One region of the Porticoccus hydrocarbonoclasticus MCTG13d genome, then DNA from elsewhere that is predicted to be linked to it. Evidence: predicted binding sites of a transcription regulator. Region 1 holds the regulator's gene; each other region holds the start of a gene.

What was found. The regulator sigma-54, encoded in region 1, starts transcription at its own class of promoters, with help from an activator protein. The targets are predictions, from matches to a motif close to TGGCACANNNNTTGCNNT.
Region 2: the regulator sigma-54 is predicted to act here: its motif matches at 1,491-1,508, upstream of U740_RS11925 (PEP-CTERM sorting domain-containing protein).
Region 3: the regulator sigma-54 is predicted to act here: its motif matches at 1,297-1,314, upstream of U740_RS07000 (flagellar basal body-associated FliL family protein).
Region 4: the regulator sigma-54 is predicted to act here: its motif matches at 1,343-1,360, upstream of U740_RS01465 (PEP-CTERM sorting domain-containing protein).

Annotation. Positions count from the first base shown of each region.
Region 1 covers NZ_JQMM01000001.1:884,795-887,909, forward strand. The annotation lists gene rapZ (RNase adapter RapZ) at 1-291, opposite strand, end outside; gene ptsN (PTS IIA-like nitrogen regulatory protein PtsN) at 304-762, opposite strand; gene hpf (ribosome hibernation-promoting factor, HPF/YfiA family) at 768-1,055, opposite strand; gene U740_RS04260 (RNA polymerase factor sigma-54) at 1,076-2,527, opposite strand; gene lptB (LPS export ABC transporter ATP-binding protein) at 2,652-3,115, opposite strand, start outside.
Region 2 covers NZ_JQMM01000001.1:2,287,850-2,290,964, forward strand. The annotation lists gene U740_RS10895 (PEP-CTERM sorting domain-containing protein) at 1-60, opposite strand, end outside; gene U740_RS10900 (hypothetical protein) at 332-610, opposite strand; gene U740_RS10905 (hypothetical protein) at 823-1,107, opposite strand; gene U740_RS11925 (PEP-CTERM sorting domain-containing protein) at 1,598-2,104, shown strand; gene U740_RS10915 (hypothetical protein) at 2,774-3,115, opposite strand, start outside.
Region 3 covers NZ_JQMM01000001.1:1,467,614-1,470,728, reverse strand. The annotation lists gene U740_RS07005 (flagellar motor switch protein FliM) at 1-656, opposite strand, end outside; gene U740_RS07000 (flagellar basal body-associated FliL family protein) at 675-1,220, opposite strand; gene U740_RS06995 (flagellar hook-length control protein FliK) at 1,484-2,575, opposite strand; gene fliJ (flagellar export protein FliJ) at 2,630-3,076, opposite strand; gene fliI (flagellar protein export ATPase FliI) at 3,063-3,115, opposite strand, start outside.
Region 4 covers NZ_JQMM01000001.1:292,946-296,060, reverse strand. The annotation lists gene U740_RS01475 (hypothetical protein) at 1-83, opposite strand, end outside; gene U740_RS01470 (outer membrane lipoprotein-sorting protein) at 85-981, opposite strand; gene U740_RS01465 (PEP-CTERM sorting domain-containing protein) at 1,414-2,022, shown strand; gene U740_RS01460 (hypothetical protein) at 2,794-3,115, opposite strand, start outside.

The sequences.
Region 1 (3,115 bases):
GACGGAATTTCTGGCATCGAGAAAAAGCACTTCATAATTGATGCCCGAATATTTCAGCTCCGCAAGAATTTTTGGTAGTTGGTCAAGGTCTTCGCCCAGGTTGCGGACATCGATTCCCACCGCAATTTTTTCCAGCCAGTGTTGGCTCTTGGCGTTGATGGCTTTCTGAAAAAGACCGGGAAGCAAACTGGCGGGAAGATTGTCAATACAGGTAAAACCGACATCTTCGAGAACGTTCAGTGCGGTACTCTTGCCAGATCCGGAACGCCCACTTACCACCACCAGTCGCATTAGTCTTTCACCTCAGTCACCATCATTGCCGGTTGCTATCCGGAAGAGATCTTGATCACTGCTGGCCTGCCGCAATGCATTGCGAACCGTTTCGTCCTGAAGTAATTCGGCAATGGAAGAGAGGACCTGCAGGTGTTCGTCGTTTTGCTCCTCGGGTACGATTAGTGCAAAGATCAGATCTACCGGCTCTCCATCAATGGCATCGAAATCGACGGCATCAGCCAGTTTGACAAGTGCCCCGGTAATTTTTTCACAGCCTGCCAAACGACAGTGGGGGATGGCAACACCTTCTCCTATCCCGGTGCTGCCCAATCGCTCTCTTGCCAGCAGGCTCTGGTAAAGGTCGTCTGCGTTAACCCCTTCCATGCGTTCTGTCAGGAAGACGGAAAGGTTTTCCAGTACCCTTTTTTTGCTACCGCCCTCGGCGCTGGCAACGGTGTTTTCAGGGGTGAGTACATCAATCAGTTTCATGAGTGTTATCTACCGCGGTTCTTTTCCTTGTGCTTGATCAACTGTCGGTCCAGCTTGTCGGTCAGCATGTCGATAGCGGCATAAAGATCTTCATGCTCGGAATCGGCAAAGAATTCACCGCCGCTGACATGGACTGTTGCTTCAGCTTTCTGGATCAATTTGTCAACTGAGAGAATCACATTCGTGCTGGTGATGCCGTCGTGGTGACGCTCCAGTTTGGATAATTTGGTAGTGACATAGTCTTTGATCGGATCAGTGATATCGAGATGATGTCCGCTGATGTTCAATTGCATGCGGTTCTCCTTAATGGGTGTTAGGTGTTGGGGTTGTAGCGTTTTCTTTCGCTGGAAGAGGGGATACCCATCCCCTCGCGGTATTTGGCAACAGTGCGTCGGGCAACCTGAATACCCATCTCCTGAAGCAGTGCTGTCAGTTTGTTGTCACTGAGGGGCTTGCCCGGATTTTCAGCGCTTACCATTTTTTTCAGCATAGCGCGAATGGCAGTTGATGAACACTCCCCGCCAGCGTCGGTCGAGACGTGGCTGGAGAAGAAATACTTGAGTTCAAAAACACCCTGCGGTGTGTCGATGTACTTTTGGGTGGTCACCCTCGAAATAGTGGATTCGTGCAGTTCCAGTCGTTCGGCAATATCTGCCAGCACCATGGGCTTCATCGCCACGGGTCCCTGTTCCAGAAAGCCCTGTTGTAATTCAATGATGCAGCTGGTGACGCGCATCAGGGTGTCATTGCGGCTTTCCATGCTGCGCAGAAACCATTTGGCCTCCTGGAGGTGATTCTTGAGGAAGGTGTTGTCCTGACTGGAATCGGCTCTGCGAATCAACTGGGCGTACTGTTGATTGATACTCAGGCGAGGGGTGATGTCCTCATTGAGGGAAACTTTCCAGTGATTATCGACTTTGGTGACCCGAACATCGGGTACCACGTACTCGATATCATCGTTTCGAATGGCGTCACCGGGGTTGGGAGACAACGTCTGGATTAGCAGGATGGCACCCTCGAGTATCTCGTGGGACAGACCGGTGATTTTTTCCATTTGTCGAAAATTGCGCTGTCCAACCAGTTCCAGGTGGTCGGTGACGAGCTGGATGGCCTCGTTAATCAGCGGTGTATCCGGAGAGAACTGGTTCAGCTGGATCAGAAGACATTCGGCGAGGCTGGTGGCTGCAACACCAGGTGGGTCAAACTGCTGAATGCGGTGCACTACAGCGAGCACTTCATCCAGCTCAATTTCGTCGTCCAGCGCGGCCCAGATTTCTTCAACCGGTGCCGTCAGCATGCCCCGGCTATCAATTGAATCGATGATTATTTCACCGATCAGGTAATCCTTGGGAGACATCGGCGTCAGATTAAGTTGCCAGATCAGGTGGTCCTGAAGCGACTCTGTGACGTTGTGAACGCTGTCAAAGTCCCGTGTGTCCGCACCGGTGTTTCTAATGGTGGTACTGGGTTGGTAAATATCGTCCCAATTAGCGTCGACTGGCAGGTCAGTGGGTATTTTACTGTCCCATTCACTGCTGTTGAGATCACGGGTTGCACTGTCGATATCTTCATTTTTCCCGGTGGCCGTTTCTGCGGCCAGGTTCTCGGATTCTTCGGCAAGCTCAAGCAGTGGGTTATCGTAGAGGTTCTGCTGGATTTCCTGGTGCAAGTCGAGAGAGGATAATTGCAACAGGCGGATGGCCTGCTGTAGCTGAGGGGTCATCGTCAGCTGCTGGCCGATTTTCAGTTGCAAGCTGGCTTTCATGTTATGACTGCGTATAGAGAGTTGTTACGAAAATGTTCACACGGAAAGTGTAGTCTGCCTCCGGGGGGAGAGACAAGCAAAATGTGTGCCGCTTTGCACAATCGCTGCGCGGTGGTACGTCCCATCAAAGCATAAAGTCTTCGCCGAGATAGATATCCCGTACCTGCTGGTTGGCGACAATATCGGTGGCCTGTCCCTCGGCAATAACCTGTCCTTCACCAACGATATAAGCATGTTCGCAGATATCGAGTGTCTCGCGTACGTTGTGGTCTGTGATCAGGACACCAATACCTATATCGCGTAAATGACGGATGATCTGTTTGATATCGTTGACTGAAATCGGGTCGACCCCGGCAAAGGGTTCGTCCAGAAGAATAAAGGCTGGCTCAATGGCCAGTGCGCGAGCAATTTCCACTCTGCGACGCTCTCCTCCCGAGAGACTCATGCCAAGGGTGTTGCGGATATGGCTGATATGGAACTCCTGGAGCAGCTGTTCCAGCTTTTTCGCTCGCTGTTGTTTGTCGAGATCTTTTCTGGTTTCCAGGATCGCCAGAATATTATTCTCCACGGTCATCTTGCGAAAAATGG
Region 2 (3,115 bases), 1.4 Mb from region 1:
CGACATGGCCATACCCAAGCCCAATCCGAACAGAATTTTTTTGTATTGACCACGCATCATTAGTACCTCTTTTTCGATATATTAATTATGTAACGATGAATCAACCGCCACTTTACTACATTCAAGTTTAATACATCAGCAAAATCCAGGCCAAAATGTAAATATAAATAAAAATCAAACAGTTAACTAAAATTCTTTGATACTTGAATCCCGGCAATGTAAAGGAACCTGACGACCTCAAAGGCATGACCCTTTTACCATTTCTACAACGAAGCCGAAGGCTGGAACTCAAATATGAATAAAAACTCCCCGTTTAAAACAGCGTTGAAAGTCATCGGCAATATTTATCTTTACCCTGCCACAAACTCATGCCAATCCTGAACACATTAACAACATCGGCACCCTGCCCGGCATTAGCCCATCTTTTGACCTGGGGATTTACTGCCCTGAGTTCCATGCCGCCTTGGGGTGTTTGGCACCATTGTGCATGGTAGATTTCAGACTTTTTTGGATGCGTTTCGGTACGGGTCAGGGCACCAAAAATGTTAATCATAAGCGGTAAAAAATCAGATTTTATAAAGCTGAAATCTCGTGTATCGCCACTTTTCAATGAAGCGCTGAGATATTACAAATAAAAAGGGAATCTATCCCGGCCCACTATTGATGGGGAAGCCACATTTTGAATCCTTGACCGGGAATTTCTACTTCGAACCCCCAATCGTCGATGGTTTTTGTGTGGGGGGGCTGCTCCGTGAAGGTTTATATAAGGTATCCCCACCACCTCGTCAAACCGTACCCCATTAACTTCAGGGCTGCGTTTTATTAAAAGTTGACGTCACTGATATTAATCCAGACCTGACCGATAATCACAAGGGCGACAATAATAAACCAGCTACCGTAAACAAGGTTATTACGGCCAATTCTGCCTTGCCGGTGCAGCCTGAATCCGTACAGAATCATCGCCGAAAATATCACCTGAATTCCAAGAATTCCGAGCGCCGAAGCTACCGAGCCAATGTCCGGTTTAAACCCCAGGGCAACAGCCAGAAATCCAACGACACCAAATGTGAACAGCAACCAACTAAAAATTCGCAGAAACTTGAGCATATGCCCCCTAAATATCACAGTTGCGTTACAGGCAGGAAATAACCTGTAGATGACCAACCTTATGAGCGTTTGCCACTTTACAGTCAGACTGCTTGATCAGCACAAGCAGCCAAAGCAAGCAGCCAAAAGAGTCATAAACCTGAATTATGTTAAGTGATGAAAGCAGATAGCGAAAAGTAGTTAATCAATAATTATTGTGACCCTTTCCATTTGAATGCTCAGCGCTCCCTTTAATTAATTCTCAGTTGTTAGCAATTCTTTCATCTTCTAAAAATTGGCACCACGGACTTTACCGGTTGTACTGTCAACATAATTTACAGCCAGCCACTACCCAACACCCCAAGCATTTACTAACTCATTGTAATTAAATGAAATAATAAATATGGCACACTTTATGCTTAACATAAACCACAAGACTTGAGCAACGTCTGGCAGTGTTGAGACACTGCAGCGAAAGCCACCTAACTGGCAGTAAAATTTGGAGAACAACATGATTACAAAGAAATTCCTGGGAAAGTGCGTAGCCATATGTGCACTGGTATTCAGCGGCTCCCTGTACGCAGCACCCATTTATGTCGGCAGCTGGGATACCTACAATGCCGACGGCCCGAGCTGGAGTGAATTCACAACGCCAACCTACACTGGCCAGGAAGTTGCCGCCCTGCTGTTTGGTGGCAGCTATAGCAATTACGCGATTTCAACCGTGAGTGCCGACCCCCTGGCCATCAACAACATGGTCTGGCTTGACCAGATCTATATCGGGGTCGACCTCTTCGGCGAAAGCTACCGGGTTGATTCCAACAACAACGGTATTTACGACATTCGGGGCGACACCAGCGCCTGGGTCAGAGACAACGGCCAGGGTGACGGATACATCAACTATGCTTTCCTGATTGAGCAAACTCCCGGTGGCACTGTGCCCGCACCCGGCACCTTGCTGCTGTTGGGCATTGGCCTCGCGGCCCTGAGCCTGAGAGCCAAACTCGCCGCACGCTGAAAACCACTCGGATTACTGCCCAGAGGTATCTTCTTGGCAGTACAGCTTGCTTCATATTGAAGTCCGCCCCGCATCGCGGGGCTTTTTTATGCTAATTTCTAATGCGACGCGTCCACCTCAGGAACAATGCGTCCACTTTCAGGGAAGTCGGCCAGCAGCCTACTCAAAACTCGTGATTTTGTACCTTTATTAGAAATACATTCCCCATTGGCAACCCGCTCTTCGGCTTTATAAAGCCCCTCCAACAGCTCGAGCCGCTATTGCATCCTCTCATATTCCCGGACGTCCACCAGCACAGGAACTCCACGCCCTCTCGTGTTAACACCATAAAACGGCGGGTTTAATGGATCTGCTTTACAAATATGGAGACACCCACCAGAAACACAGAAAGCGGGCGGATATCTTTACCTGAGTGAATTCTTGACGTGGGAATTACCTGCGTACATTTAAATGCACTTCTATATTGTGGAGCTGGCAAGGTGGGTCGCAGTGAGTGATTTATCGGTGCAGCGCGCCGATAAAACAATACGATGGCATGGGTTCTACGCCAATCAAAATGGATGCCGGGCCCTTTGTTAAACCGTACTCAACAGGTTGCGAAAACCATATTTTTAAGTTCAACCAGGACCCGGGTTTCTTGCTCGAGAGTAGAAGCCCCTGCCTCAACGGCTACTTCAAAAGACGAGCTCGACTGGCCCAGATCCCGGCGAGCCCAAGGAGGAAAAGGGGCAGTATCGCGGGTGTTGGCACTGGGGTCGCAAACCGGCTTGCAAGATCTTCAGTGGAAAAAGGGCCATCAGAGGAAAAGGTCCATGTAGCAAAATTTATGAACTGCCCTGAGAGCACCTGGTTATTCAGGATAGCGAGGGAGAGATTGATCAGATCGTCAGTAATCTCGAATGAGAGAAGGTCGGACAGCAGGTAGTCGTTCAAAAAAACGCTGTTGTTGCCTGCGCCGCCGTCGAAGATGCCGTTAATCAGCAGGCCCGAGGTCAACCCCTCCACGGTTAG
Region 3 (3,115 bases), 580 kb from region 1:
ATGAACCAGTCGATGATCCCCTCCCAGTCAAACAGCTTTATCACAAAGGGAAATTTCAACAACAACTCGCCAGCTGCGAGAGGTTGAATAAAGTCCGGGTTGGTCTCAAACCCACAAACCTCACCAGACAGGGAAATTTTTTCCTGCCAGCCCTCGGTCAGGGCGCTGAGAAAGCGGCCAACGACCAGATCGTTGATCCGGCGCTCGGTGGGCGTCAGATTGGTACGGTTTGATTTGTGCCCGCCACCACCTGTCCATCCGCCAAAATACTGATTGACAAAAAATGACAGCGCATCACCGGACACAACCACCATAGATGTCCCATTCAGCGGCGCTGTTTTTAGTTGAGAGATCCCTGCCAGCTCCGGCATGCTCAATAGCGCTTCTTCCTGTTTCATCGGGCGAATATCCGCCACCTGAACCTCAACCGGCGCCTTGAAAAGACTTTGCAGCCCCTGTGCGAAAGACATGGCCTGTTTCTCGGTGAGAGTTTTCAACACCGGCATCTGCACCAGCAGGGTTTGTTCCCTTGTGCTGAAATCAAATGAGGCACAATGTCGGGTAGCAGCCGCATTTTTCCCGGCCGCGGCTTCGTCAGAAACACTGCCCATCAGCGCTTCAAGCTCCCCTTCGGATAAAACCTCTTTATCGACCATCAGAATTCACTATTGGCGTTACTGCATGACAAATCCGGTAAAAAACACATCATCCACTTTTTGTTCGCCCTTTAGGCGAATCACATCCTGGATGGACTGGCGCACTGTTTTGCGTAACTGTTCCTTACCTTCAAGAGTGTTGAGCGCATCATAGTCCTGCCCACTGAATAGCAGGATCAGACTATTGCGCACTGCCGGCATGTTGGCCTGGATCTTGTCCACCACCTTTTGATCATAAGCCATCACCTGCAGACTTAACTGGAGGTAACGAATCGTGCCCTTGTGCTCGAAATTGACCACAAAGGCGGGATCCAAAGGCAAATAAATCGGCTCGCGTTCTTCAACCGCCTGTTGTTCCACAACCTCGTCGACTTGCTCGCCAGAGCCGGGGTTATCGCTATCACCCATCATAAAAAATGCTGCACCGCCGCCGACCGCCAGGAACATCACAACGACCAATACAATAATGACTATTTTCTTCATGCCACCTTTTCCCTTTTTTCCAGCCGGTGACCCCGGCTGTTTGTCCTTACCCAGATTCAACCCATCATTTTTTGTTGCCATAATCACGTTCCAACTCAACCAGCCCCAGCCTCGGGACAGGGGCTTTTACAAAACTGACATCCACGCGAATAGAGTCAAAGCAAAAAACAGGCCAATATGTTTTTTCTTTTCTTATCAATGAGTTAAAAATTATAAGATGCGCAATGTCATTTTTTTGACGAATTCACACAAACGGCATGGTGGGTGTCTGAGGGCAGAGGGGTTATACACCCATCAAAAAATCGACAGGGAACAACAGCAGGAAAGAGAAGCAAAGACGACTGTCAGATGTAGTAATCCACCCGGCCTTCCAGCACAGAGGCGTCCAGAATCATCCGGGAGGACAGTGACTCGTCGACCGCGTCACCATCAAGATTCACACCCCCCGAACCATTGCCGTTGTTATCGCCTGCGCCCTGTTGTTGCGTCTGGGACTGGGCGTTGGATTGTGATTGACTCCCGGCATGCTGGGACACCTGAGTCTGGGTCAATAACATACCGCCCTGCTCCATCAAATGCCGAAGGCGGGGCATCGCAGATTCAATCGCATCTTTGGCTGCACTGTTATCAACAGAAAAAAATACGCTGGCATTATCACCGTCTACAGAGATTTTGATATTCAGTTTTCCCAACTCGGGTGGATTCAGCTGGAGCGTGGCATTCTGTACATTACCGTTGATCATCGTGGACAAACGGCCAGCCATATCCTGACTCCAGGATGAAGTACCCACCGGAGCGGCTATAGATACCGGAACCTTGAGAAGAGCGGTGCCATTTCCGTCAGTGGCAGTCGCCTGTAGCCCACCAGGGGACACCTGCAATGCAGCAGTACTATTTTCAATTGTTTGCGAGGCTACTGTCTTACCCAGCTGAATGGCCGCTGAGAACAATGCGCTGCTATCAGGTGTTTGTTTTATCGGCATGGAGCTCTCAGGACTGTCCTCAAGACTGGCGCCAACGCGAGCAACCGCATCGGACCAGGCGGAATCTGTATTGGTCGTGACGGGGGTGGTATATCGGACCAGGCTGTTATTAACAGGCAGTTCACCCATCACTTTACTCGCCCCGGTCTGGGGCCATTGTTCAGCCGCAACGAGCATGGCGGCAGTCGCCACCCCCTCTTCGAGCGGCAAGTCCTTGCCACCCGGGAACCCGATATTGCCAGCCTCAGCCGCCATCCCCGCCGGATTTTGAGCCAACAGGGATTGCTCTGGGGCCTCCTCCTCACCGGCAGTGACAGCATTTTGCTCCCCCATGATCTGCCCGAAAGAGGCGGAATCACTGCCTTTTGAGTCTGATTCGGAACTGACGGAGAGAGGCGATTCCGACGTAACCTTATTACCTGAACCCTGCTGTATTTGAATGGCCAGTGTCACTTTGGATGATCCTTTTAGCGCGTTGACCTCATATAAAGCAAGATAAGTGCCAGTCTACCTTGGGGGATACTCCAGAGATTTCCTGGCGAGGCTTTTCTCATCGGCATCACGCTGCTCAGCTCGCTCCTGATTGCGCAGGGCTTTGCTGTGCCGCTGATCCACCAACTTGTTTATCGCTGTCTTGTGGCGGGCCTCCGTCATCCATTGCTCGCGATCCCCTTCCAGCTGTTGAGCTGAATCACTGACCGCCGCACGCTGTTGCTCAATGGCCTGATTGAGCTTATTCAGAAACAATCGATAATCCTGCAGTTGCCTGGCGGGAATGCCCTGCTCACCCACCTGCCCCAGCCTGGTTTCGTACTCCTGCTTGAACTGGATAAGCTGGTCGAATTGCTGTCGCTGCTGTTCATGGCTCTGTCGGCTCTGTTTGAAAACGCCTGCCGAGTTGCGTTCCCGGGATTCGGCCAGGGTCGCCACCTTGTTTATTTTATCGGTTGCCATGATCGCCTTCTTTTCCAACTGGTTGACACATATCCAAAA
Region 4 (3,115 bases), 590 kb from region 1:
TCCTCAGCGCTGACTGGAGATGCAAGAGGACTCAGCAGCAGGGTGGCAAAAAGCGTCGCTAATCCGCGGTCAGTTATTTTCATGTCATTCTTCCTGGCTGTCTTCGCTCTGCGGACGGAATGGTATTTCCCGGCTGTCATCAGACAGTCCTCTCTGGCTGAAGAGTGTCTCGGGAATACCCTGATCGTATTTGATATCAATAGTGATTAACTTGGTGCTTCGACCAGATTGCAGGTCGTACATCGTACTATCAAAAATGGTCCAGTAGCCCTGTACGCGTTTGATTTTTCTCGCCTGAAGTCTTTTGGTAGGTTCTTCGCGGTTGTTCTCGTAGTAGTCAATGCGCAGGGGAACGAGAATTCCCGGATGAATACAGAGAATGCGTTTGCTGTAAACCGAGTTGGATTTATCGACCGGAATACTTTCCAGTAGAGTGCAGCCGGCACCGCCGACCTTGTCCTTGCCGATAATCCGGTGGTGATCCATGGAAACTTCCCGGTCGGATAAATCTTCATAGTAGAAATCGGAACCAACGAACCGGCCGCCTTTTCTCGATGAGGCGATGCGACGAACCCGCTCCAGAGCAGGCAGATACAGCCATTGGTCACTCTCGTCGCCGGGATAATCCTTGGTCAGCAGGCCGGTCCCTGCCACATCGTTCGGTTTCACAAAGCGGAGTAGTGTCCACCGCTCGGCGTTGCCTTTGTCGAGCGCATAGCTGAACAGCATGCGCTGTCTGGTCGAACCGCTACCTTCCAACACCATGACTACCTGTGAACTGGCATCCTGGCCGGTAGGGTTGTCATAGACGGCCTGAGCCAGCTTGAGTGCTTCGCTTTGCTGATTGGCATTGGTCACAGCTGAATTATGCGGCCCGGCCCAGCTAAAGCCGGTGAGCATCAGTAGTGACAGGGTCGCTACCCACCGCCTGATGTTGCTGAAGGAAATATGCACGGTCATCCCTGTAATTGTTTTCATCATTCTAACGATCTAAGCGATTCACGGGAACAGTATCGTCTACTGCAATGACCCAAAGAAAATGCGACCGAGAAAAGCAAGCCGGCGTGCCGGGTTTGTGTTGCTTTACCCGCTACTTTAGTCCGGAACAGTTTTTTACCCGTTTAGTGGTCCGAAGGTCGTTGAATGGATTAAGGGGTAAGTGGTGGCGCAGCCAGATGTGTGGTCTGGCGTATAATCAAAGTGAGTAGCTAGCACTCTATAACAGCATGGTTAAAGATTGTGACAACGAGCCTGCGTCAGGTTTCTTTACAGAAGCTAAATGACGGCGCTTTATTTCTGAAAGCGATATATATCTATTTGATATAAAAGAATATTACTTGATTGGCCTGCATTTTGCTTACATATTATGTATATCAGTGTAATTCATTAAAATTATTGAAGAAGGCCAGAAGTATGTTCAACTCCAAGATCACATCGCGTTTGCGTCGTTTTGCTAGTCAGGTTGCCGTTTGTGCCGTAGCTGTTTCTTTTATGGCAGGTGCCAATGCTGGTTTGGTGGGCGTGAAAAGCGTTGAGATTTCCAACAGTATTAATGAATGGTTGCAGGTGGCTGAGTTTCAGGCTTTTGACATGAGTAATGTGAATGTTGCGCTGACAGCAACTGCGTCAGCGCCCGATAGCTGGAACGCATCCTCCACGCCGGACAAAGCCATTGATGGAAATACTGATGGTGTATTTTCCAACGGCAGTGTCTTCCATGAAGGCAATCCAAAAACAGGTGACACTCTGACGATTACATTTCTTGAAGCAGTGGATCTGAGCAGTATGGCAATTTTCGGACGGACAGATTGCTGCTCGAATCGTGATATTTACAACTTTAATTTTCTTGATGCCAGTGGTGGCTCTTTGTTCCAGTTGACTGGGGTTGATGCCACGGACGTCAATAACCATTTTGCCTCCTATCAGTTCGAGAGCAACGAGATTCCTGAGCCGGCTCCGCTGGCCCTGCTTGCAGTCGGCCTCCTTGCGATGGCCCTGCGTCGCCGTCGTCGGGCAAGCTGATACCAGCGGCTCTTCGCGTCAATAAAAAAACCCGCTAATTGCGGGTTTTTTTATATCCGCCTGTTTTGTAATCGATGCGAGTCAGCCAAGTGAAGCTCCCCTGGATGCAGCGATAGGGGTTGCAGCTTATAGGCTGGCACCCAAAGTCACAGTGTGAGTTGAAATCGGTGCATTGCTAAACGCGGTTAAATAGGGAGTTGTGCTGGTTAGGGAGATCGTTGCAGAGTCAAAATGCCCTTGACCGTTATGTGGGGCGTGCCGGGATCAGTGTTAAAGGTAGGGTATAAGGAATGGTAGCTACGGGTGGACTTGAACCACCGACCCCAGCATTATGAATTCGCATATATATCAATAACTTATTGTTTTTATTGACTGTTAATGCGGGCGCTCACAACAAAGCACAACAGTGCGGGACTATTTCCCGCAAAACTCCCGCAACTAATTTTTCGGTTTCTTGTGAATCATTCATACTTTTGGGTAGTAATAAATACAAATGGAGGGTTCTTTCAATAACTGTGAGCCACTTAATCAAGTCATCAGATTATCAGCAGGGCTTAAGATCCCGTTACTTTCCGCCATCCGACCTGTAACAACTAATTCGAAAGTAACGAACACTACTCGGAAACAGTTGGATTAAATACTGGGAGCGGGGTAACCAAAACATCTCTCGATATCTAGCCTCATAGACTTGGCTTTCGATCACGGCTCCTATCCATTCCACTAGTAAGCAACCTTCTCTGTTGCTTACTAGCAGCGCACTCTAAAGCTGGATCAGCGGTCTTTGTTACCACCAAAACCCTTGCCGCTACCCTGTCCCACGCCAGTTCCCCTGTGCCCTCCTGTTGCTGGCATCTCATCAGGCAAAGTTTTGCCCTGCTGCTTAGCACGCTTTTTCATGCGTTCATGGTGCTCATGGCGGATCTGGTTTCGTTCTTGCTCAGTTTTAACAGAACCCATTTTCTTACGATACTCGTTACGCTCCTCTTCCGTCATAAGCTGACTACCATAGATTCTGTCCTGAACCTGACTCTGCGTTTGCATTCCATCTTGCGTGCGATCCATATCGCCCGCCAATGTACCAGCAGTATAGAGT